Regions from separate parts of the Paenibacillus sp. FSL P4-0176 genome, predicted to be linked through region 2. Evidence: predicted binding sites of a transcription regulator. Region 2 holds the regulator's gene; each other region holds the start of a gene.
The links. The regulator NrdR, encoded in region 2, represses ribonucleotide reductase genes. The targets are predictions, from matches to a motif close to AACACNATATATNGTGTT.
Positions count from the first base shown of each region.

Region 1 (3,285 bases), 160 kb from region 2:
GCCGTCACATAATATTCTGGTAAAACTTCACCCGGATGTTCATCCAGCCAGTCTTGTGCAATCGGTACGAACTGTTCATCATAACCTAGACGGCTTTGACGGAAATACTTGAAGGCGAAATACGGCTCAATACCTGTTGATGTGCCCACCATCGTACCTGTACTTCCCGTTGGCGCTTGTGTGATCAGTGTGACATTTCGAATGCCCTGTTTACGGATGGCCTCTCCCACTTCAGGGTACGTCGCAACCATGTTTTTCATGAATCCACTCTGTAAATACGGTTCAGCTTCGAAAGCTGGAAAAGCTCCCTTCTCTGCTGCAATCTCTGCCGATGCCAGATAGGCCTCCTTCGCCATGAATCCATACAGTCTATCCAGAAAAACAAGAGATTCAGGACTGCCGTATCGAATACGCAGCTTAATCATCAGCTCTGCCAGTCCCATGGTGCCAAGCCCAACCCGGCGTTCACGCTGCTGATTCAGTCTATTTTCCTCAAAATGATATGGTGTTGCATCGATGACATTGTCCAAAAATCTAGCCGAGATACGAGTGGTTTCCGCCAGTTCATCCCATGCCACATCATGATTTGTTTCATCGTAGAATTTGGACAGATTGATCGCAGACAGATTACATACACCCCAGGCAGGCAGACCCTGTTCTGCGCAAGGATTAGTACAGTTAATCGGATTGAAGTACCAGCTGTTGGACATCTGGTTGTAGTACTCCATGAATACCACACCGGGCTCTCCAGATTTCCAGGCTGATTCAATAATGGTATGCCAGATTTCGCGCGCCTTCAGTGTACGATAGTGCACCACCGCATGACCTGCGGCTTTCCATTGCTGCATATCCCCGTTCCACTCGATGTCGTAGTCCGGATCGTTCGTATCGGGGAAAACCAAATCCCAATCTCCGTCCTGCTTGACAGCCTCCATAAATGCGTTGCTCACACATACAGACAGATTGGCATTGGTCACCTGCCCCATCGTTTGTTTCACGGTAATAAAATCAAGCACATCCGGATGCCAGTCATTCATCATCAGCATGAGCGCACCCCGGCGGCTTCCGCCCTGTTCAATCAGTCCAGTCGTATAACTGAACAATCCGCCCCACGATACGGAACCGCTGGATGATCCGTTGACACCTTTCACCACCGCTCGGCGAGGACGCAAAGAGGACAAATTAATACCTACACCTCCCCCACGTGCCATAATTTCCGTCATCTCGGTCAAAGTCTTCATGATGCCACCCCGACTGTCTTGCGGAGACGGAATGACATAACAATTGAAAAGTGTCAGCTCATCGCTTGCCCCCGCGCCCGCAGCAATGCGGCCTCCGGGTACTAACTTCCAATCTTCCAACACGGAGCGGAACTTGGACTCCCACGTTGCCCGCTGATCGGCTGTGGATTCGACAGAAGCCATCGCTTTGGCAAGACGGTCCCACATCTCTTCCGGTGTTTTTTCTATGTTGAGTGTCAATTTCTCCACGTTTGTCTCAATCATCTCTCCGCTTCGAGTCCTTACCTGTACAAGCTGACCCTGACGTTCTATGATTTCGCCCACTTCCTTGGTTGGGAACTTCGGATCATCCTTCGTTAATACCAATACCACATCTCCGACCTTGGCATGATTCGAATCAGCGTCCTTCCAGGCGTATCGGTCCAGGAATATTTTTTCGCTAAGTCCTTCTAATTGGTACGATCGTTGGTTCGATTTCATCGCTACATTCAACCTCCCCGGCATAAAGCTCCATTTTCACTATAAAAGTAAATTATGACGAAACACCACATATAGTGATATAAAAACAGTATATTACACCATATATTGATTTTCCATGCGACTTTTATCACAGACCTTATTTTATAGACTCCCTATACACGGACAAGCTTCTTCACACACCCTCATACGCATGAATACGACATCAGTGAATTTTTTGGCACAGAAAAAACATGTGCCTTTACTAAATTTCTGGGTTCAATATAAGTTAAACTAATCATTTGCACGTCAACGGAGAGGACAGAAAAAACCTGAAAAAGCGAAGCGTTCGCCTAAAAGCTTTCTGAAAGAAAGCTGCATCGAAAGCATACGCTATCCCCGGATTTCCCCCTCCAGAAAAGGGAATCAAAGAAATCTGGGGATAACAGCGATTGGAAGGTTGTTCTGTCATCGTAGTGTTCGTGCAAATAAAATGTAGTTCAACTTATATAGTTATGAACTGACTCTCATTCGTCCATACTATTACCTACGAATAAAACGTCATCACGTATGGCAGGGGAGGAAACACCATGAACCGGAAAAACCCGCACCACATGAATCAACCTGTAGCCGAGCTACCCGTTCCGTTGGAATTTGATCGGACCTGGATTAATCAATTGGAATCACGACTGGATAAAGGAGGTCCTTGGGGGGATTATCGACTCTTCCAACTCGGCATTCAAGCCGAAGAGACCAACCTGATTCCCAATTTTGACGAGATCCAATGTCTCAAGCATCTACAAGGTCTCACTCCACTCCCTCACCAGATGGACACTGCACGCAGAGTATTATTTGAAATGTCAGGCCGGGCCATTCTCGCCGATGAGGTGGGTCTTGGCAAAACCATTGAAGCCGGTCTCATTCTGAAAGAATATATGGTTCGGGGTCTCGTATCCAAGGTACTCATTCTCGTGCCAGCCTCTCTTGTACTGCAATGGGTACGGGAGTTGAATTCAAAATTTGGCATCCCTGCTATTGCCCAGAAAAAGGCCTATTCCTGGCAGAATGAAGTGGTTGTTGCTTCCATGGATACAGCCAAACGTGACCCGCATAAAGATATGCTGCTGAATACCGACTACGACATGATTATTATTGACGAGGCTCATAAACTCAAAAACAAGAAAACAACCAACTATCAATTCATGCTCAAATTGCGCAAAAAGTATTGTCTGCTGCTCACAGCTACACCTGTGCAGAACGATATGAGTGAATTGTTCAATCTGATCAACCTGCTGAAGCCCGGTCAACTGGGTCGTCAGGGTGACTTTGCGGCCAACTTTGTTGTAGACAAACGGGTTCCGAAAAATCAGGAACAGCTTAAGAACGAGTTATCCAAAGTCATGATTCGTAACCGCCGCGGCGAAGGCCCTGTTCAATTTACCAAACGGAATGTCTCCAACGTGAATCTGCAACTATCGCCCGAAGAACAAGCGCTTTATGATGGCGTGACTTCCTTTGTTAAAGACCAGTACCAGGAAGCTGGCGGCAACCTGAGCAGCATGCTCTCCCTTGTTACATTGCAGCGTGA
Region 1 is NZ_CP150242.1:2,446,004-2,449,288, reverse strand. It holds gene MKY95_RS11405 (adenosylcobalamin-dependent ribonucleoside-diphosphate reductase) at 1-1,721, opposite strand, end outside; gene MKY95_RS11400 (SNF2-related protein) at 2,288-3,285, shown strand, end outside.
Region 1: MKY95_RS11405 (adenosylcobalamin-dependent ribonucleoside-diphosphate reductase) is a predicted target of NrdR. The motif match lies at 1,783-1,800, and genes of this name have one in related genera.

Region 2 (3,285 bases):
AAATACCGGCAACATCGGTAATACGGGCAACACCGACAATACGGGCACCGGGACAGACGCTGGAACGTTGAAGTCGACCTACACAGTGAATACACCGAAGGATAAGCCCGCGGTCACAGACAAAAACGGCAACACCACCCTCCCCGGTGGCGGCGAGATTGCGACCAAAGGCGGGACGAAGATTAAGGTACCTGAAGGCACAACGATAGACTCAAACGGTAAGGTAACCATTCCGGCAGACAAGAGCGCCGAAGTGACACTACCCGGCGGCAACAGCACAGTGACCATTTCGGGAGGCTCGACGATCGCGAGCGACGGTACGGTTACAGTAGGCGGCAAAGACGCGCATGTGAACCTGCCAAACGGCAACCGTGTGGATATCCATGGCGGATCGAAGATACGGAGCGGCGGAGCGGTTGTGATAGGACCGAGCGGCGCAAAAGTTAGCTTAGATAACGGCATGTCGCTGAACATCCGTGAGGGTACGGAGCTGGCGGTTGATGACGCCACCCCACTGGGCTTCCTCGTGATATCGGGCAATCCTTTCAGGGATGCCAACATGGACGACTGGTTCTACAGCTATATAAATTTCGCCTACACATACGATCTTTTCAACGGCACGACGTCCACAACGTTCTCACCCGGCACCGCAATGACACGTGCAATGTTCGTGCAGGTACTGGCCAATCTTGAGAACGTAAACCTCTCCAGCTACACGAGTTCCCGCTTTAACGACGTGACGGACGGGCAATGGTACACCGCGGCAGCTGAGTGGGCGGCCGAAAAAGGCATAGTCAACGGTACAAACGCAAACCTGTTTGACCCCAATTCACCGATGACGCGCGAGCAGATGCTGGTGATACTATACAACTACATGAAGTACAAGGGCTATGAGCTGCCTGAAAGCCACGCTAAGTCCTTCACGGACGAGAGTGAGATCAGCTCTTGGGCGTTGGAGGCCGTTCAGGCGCTGCGGGGCACCGGCATTGTAGTAGGCAAGCCGGACAACTTCTTTGCTCCCAAAGCCACCGCCACCCGTGCCGAAGTAGCCACGATCTTTGTAAGATTCGTCGAATATCTGGCTGACTGAAAGCGTATACAGAAAAATGGAGACCCTACCGACTGGACAATATCCAGCCGGTAGGGTCTCCTTGTTTTCAAACTGTACTTTTTTTGACAACTCCACAGTCAGGACTTTAAACCCTCTATTTTTGCATCTAGAATATTCATCCCCAAGTCCAAAAAATTCTAATTAATTAATGCATGTTTTGATTTATTTCACGCACAAAAAAACGCCATCACAATAATGTGATGGCATTCTTGATTATGGAGCCTAGGGGGATCGAACCCCTGACCTCATCGCTGCCAGCGATGCGCTCTCCCAGCTGAGCTAAGGCCCCAGGATATGAAATAGATAACTTGTCCAACACTGCTACGTTCCACAGGCGACTCCTATATCATATAAAATCCAGCTTTCGCTGTCAATCACTTTCTCAAGATCCAAAGTGATTGGAGAAGAACAACCGATTTCTCTGGTACACACGGACTGGAACTCCAGACTGCTCTTCTCCCTTTACCAACTTCACTAATCCTCCAGATCGTCTTTGGACAACAGGGATTTCAGTTCTTTCATGAACATATTGATATCTTTGAACTGGCGGTATACCGACGCAAAACGGACATACGCCACTTCATCGACTGGAAACAACTGTTCCATCAACAGCTCACCAATCTGGCGACTCTCAACTTCAGCATCGGCTGTATTACGCAGAGATTTCTCCACTTCAGATACCATCATCTCCAGGGTCTCTACGGAGACTGGACGTTTCTCACAGGCACGAATAAGCCCACGGAGAATTTTGTCCCGGCTGAACTCTTCACGACTGCCATCTTTCTTAATGACGATCAGTGGAGTCTCCTCAATCATCTCAAACGTTGTAAATCTTCGGGCACACTGCTCACACTCACGGCGACGACGAATGGATTTTGCTTCGTTGGCCGGACGCGAATCAAGCACTTTGGTACCCATATAACCGCAATAAGGACACTTCAAAACAGATCACTTCCCACGTTTTACTTTTTACCACATATTCCCTGTACTGATTTTGTAATGAAAAACGCATTGCCGACACATAATACTTTTACCAACCCGCGAGGAGGTGAACAGCAATGGCACAAAGCAATGGTAACTCCAACAACTTGGTGGTAACTAAAGCTTCCGCAGCACTCGAGCAAATGAAATATGAAGTTGCTCAAGAACTCGGAATCAGCATCCCACAAGACGGATACCAAGGTAACATGACTTCTTACGAGAACGGTTCGATCGGTGGATACATCACGAAGCGTCTGGTAACAATTGCAGAACAGCAATTGGCAGGTCAATACCAATAATATCTGCATCGTAATACGCTACACAGAGGAGCATGGAGCGGCCGGTGAATAACCGGCCTGCTCTGTGCTTCTACTTATATACTTAGAACGTATTATAGATCTTTACATACTGATTATAATAGTAAATGACTCTTTGTACATAGTGACGCGTCTCACCAAACGGAATATCTTTCACCGTATCGAACGAGCCATCCCATACACCATCTCTAAGCCAACTGTTTACTTTGCCTGGACCCGCATTATAGGCAGCGATCATAACTGCTTCATTGCCATCAAATTGATCGGACAGATTCCGCAGATACCATGTGCCTAACTGAATATTTCGTTCTGGCTCGTGCTTTAATTCCTCCAGCGAAGTGTCGGGAATTTTGGCTTGTTCCAGTATCCAGTTCGCCGTGTCCGGCATCAGTTGCATGAGCCCAATGGCACCTCGTTTGGATTCCTTGCTTGTCTTAAAATTGGTCTCCACCTTGATAATGGAAGCAATCAGAAACGGATCAACCTCATAACTCTGAGATTGGGCACGGATCTCTTCCTTATAATGTATGGGATAGAACCATGCCATCCAGTTTGTATTCAGAAATAACACCATTACAAAGGAAACAAACATCAACAGCAATACACGTTTCTTACGCAATATTCTCATAACAAACCCTTACGCTGTAGATATGAGTCAATTTGCTGTTCCGTCGCAGACCATAAGCCGCTGTTATCGATAACAATGTCTGCCAGCTGTTTTTTGCGCTCAATATCCATCTGTACATCCATTCGAGCCTCAGCCTGTGCTGCAGTCATTCCATCCCGACTCATCAAGCGATCTCGTTGCACCGATCTCGGGACATATACAACCATGACTTCCTCAAAACCGTCCTCCAGACCTGATTCGTAGAGCAA
Region 2 is NZ_CP150242.1:2,285,904-2,289,188, reverse strand. It holds gene MKY95_RS10685 (S-layer homology domain-containing protein) at 1-1,090, shown strand, start outside; tRNA gene MKY95_RS10680 (tRNA-Ala) at 1,328-1,400, opposite strand; gene nrdR (transcriptional regulator NrdR) at 1,586-2,053, opposite strand; gene MKY95_RS10670 (alpha/beta-type small acid-soluble spore protein) at 2,170-2,391, shown strand; gene MKY95_RS10665 (lytic transglycosylase domain-containing protein) at 2,474-3,037, opposite strand; gene coaE (dephospho-CoA kinase) at 3,034-3,285, opposite strand, start outside.

Region 3 (3,285 bases), 2.8 Mb from region 2:
AGATCAAACGGATCATCATGTATAACCGTTTTACCTGCTTCATTAGTGTTGAAATTCATCATATTATTCAGCAAGGAAAGCAGAATATTGCCGCTTGTCTCAATCATGTTCACATATTCGGACTGCTCCTCAGGCATATCCGGTGTGCGCATCAGATCTGTCAGTCCCAAAATACCGTTCAAAGGATTGCGAATCTCGTGACTCATTAGCTTCAACATCTGTGTTTTGGTCATAGCCTCAGATTCGGCACGTTCTTTCTCTGCCTGGAGCTGTTCTTGCATTTGTTCCGAATCACTCAATTTCTGCTCCTGAACATGCAACGTGCTTTCCAGATCAACAACATAACCCAGGAATACAGCCATCGCCTTCAGTGTCTTCATATCGGTTTCGCTGATCACATAACCAGGATCATCCATCAGACAGATGGTGCCAAATGTTTCGCCCGATCTTCTCATAATAGGCACGCCCACGAAGAAGCGATTGCCAAGTCCGCTCGTAACGCCCATGGATCGTGTCATCGGATGTTCACATGTATCCGGGATCGTAAGCACGTTACCGTTGTCTCTTAATACCAGGCTGCAATATGAATCCGTAAATGGAAGTGCACTGCCTTTAACAACTAACTCTTCCGTACGATTAAAGGCCTCCAAAATGACATTGGTCACCCCGTCATTCGTGGCAACAAAGATGGTATTGACCTTCAATATACCGCTTAATACGTCTACGATATGGGCCGCAGCTTCCTTTATATCTTCATAGAAGCCTCTTGTAATGCCTTCTGCCGTCCCCATGATTCACCCCTCTTATCTTAGCTGCACTTTCAAATCTGTATTTCAGAATGTTTAATCACGTACAGGGGTCATCAAAAATCCGAATAGCTGTCACAATCTATACTTATATGATTAACACCGTAGAAGTATAAGAGAATCATACTCCCTGCCTATTGCCATTTGTGGACAAAAGCAGGTCTTAAACGGATGGTTTAACGACCGCGAATTCATTGCAACTCGCCTTTTCAGCTTGATTAAAGTCCATCTTGTCCGACTTCGGATATTATACTTGCAGAATAACTAGAAATTATACGCTTCCGCTCAGACTTTGGGAACCTTTATCCGCAGCAATTAAAGGAAAGTCCACTTTGTTCAGTAAGCTGTGTGATCATTATCACACCCAAAAAACCACATATAGTTTATAAATGGATAAGACGAATCTACATATAGTATTTAACGTGAATTAAATGATAACCAAAATCATTTTAGGAGGAACCTTACATGAACATGCTTGAGTATGCCACCCCACCGGCATCCGATCTATTATCCGACCTGGGAAGACGAATTATTGGCGCAGAAGACGCCGATACGCTGAGGGAAAATGCGAATCTGAACGGGGATTCCTTCAGTGGTAAGATGAGCAGGCTCGGTTCGGAGACCGCCAAGTGGCATGCTCTGCGTCATGTATTGCCGGAAGAGCTTGCCCAAGCTGTGGAGAATGGGGATCTGTATGTACACGATCTGGATCAGTATGCACTTGGAACGACCAACTGTATCTTTATCCCGTTTGACCGTCTCCTTGCTGCGGGTTTCAACACAGGTAACGGATCGGTTCGCACACCTCAGACGATCATGTCTGCCATGGCTCTGGTTGCGATCATCTTCCAATCCCAGCAGAACAGTCAATATGGCGGTGTATCGGCCAATAAAATTGACTGGGATCTGGCCCCTTATGTACAGCGATCGTTCCGCAAACACTACCGCAAAGGGCAACGGCTCTTTGGTGAAAATGTTCTGATCGGGGATGAACAGCTTCATCTGGATAGCATCGAAGCGAAGAATCAATGTCCGCGGGCATATGCCTTCGCCTATGAAGAGACTGAATTGGAGACAGGACAAGCTGCTGAATCACTGATTCATAACCTGAATACGATGAGCAGCCGGGCGGGTGGTCAGATTCCATTTACTTCACTGAACTATGGATTATGTACTTCTGCGGAAGGACGGTTGGTATCACGCTCGTTGCTGGAAGCAACCATTCGTGGTCTGGGCAACGGGGAGACTCCCGTGTTCCCTCAACATATTTTCCAATGTAAACAGGGGATCAATCAGGCTCAAGGAGAGCCGAACTATGATCTGTTCCGGCTCGCAGTCAGCTGTTCATCCCGGCGGATGTATCCTAACTTTGTCAATGTGGATGCCTCTTTCAATCTGCCTTTCTATCATCCGGAAGATCCGGATACGATCATCGCAACCATGGGATGCCGCACACGTACACTGGCTGACCGGTTTGGTCGCAATCGTCAAAGTGGTAAAGGTAATCTGTCCTTCAACACCATTAACCTCGTGAAGCTCGGCATCCGGTTTGGCATCTGCCAAGGTGCAAGAGCTGTCGCTGACCGAGCCGGATTCTATACTGCTTTGGAGTCAGTTATGCATAATGCCGCTTCCGGCCTGTTACACCGCTACCGAATTCAGACATTGCAGCCTGCCAAGGCATCGGACTTCATGATGCGGGAGGGTGTATGGGAAGGTGGAGAACAGCTTGGCCCGAACGAGCCGGTTGCCGAGCTGTTAAAGCATGGAACATTATCTCTTGGTTTTATCGGTCTCGCGGAATGTATGACAGCTCTCTATGGGCGCCATCATGGGCAGGACCCTCATGTACATCGCGAAGCGCTCAACATTATTCGGACCATGAGAGAGTTCTGTGACCGGATGAGCGAGCAGCATAACTTGAATATCACACTGTTTGCCACACCTGCTGAAGGGTTGTCCGGCAAATTCACGAAGATCGACAGAGAGCGTTATGGCATTATTCCCGGAGTGAATGATCGGGAGTATTATACGAATTCATTCCATATCCCGGTCTACCACACGCTTCCAGCATATCGGAAGATTGAACTGGAGGCCCCATTCCACACTTTATGTAACGCGGGTGCGATCTCCTATGTGGAGCTTGACGGAAACGTTCGGGCCAACACCGCAGCTTTCCTGCGAATTGTACAGTATGCACTGGCGCAGGATATCGGTTATTTCTCCATTAATCATCCAATTGATCGCTGCCCTGCATGTGGTTATGAAGGCGTCATTGGGGATGTATGCCCAAACTGTGGAGCCCACGAGAACCATGTACACTTCCAGCGGTTACGTCGCGTAACTGGCTATCTGACCGGAGATTACAAAGTACGCTTCAATGCTGCAAAGCAGGCCGAAGTGCGGGATCGGGTGAAACACCGGTGAATCTATATGGTTACATCCCGGAATCGGTAAATGAAGGGACCGGCCTGCGTGC
Region 3 is NZ_CP150242.1:6,757,197-6,760,481, forward strand. It holds gene MKY95_RS30870 (histidine kinase dimerization/phospho-acceptor domain-containing protein) at 1-791, opposite strand, end outside; gene MKY95_RS30875 (anaerobic ribonucleoside triphosphate reductase) at 1,272-3,233, shown strand; gene nrdG (anaerobic ribonucleoside-triphosphate reductase activating protein) at 3,230-3,285, shown strand, end outside.
Region 3: MKY95_RS30875 (anaerobic ribonucleoside triphosphate reductase) is a predicted target of NrdR. The motif match lies at 1,207-1,224, and genes of this name have one in related genera.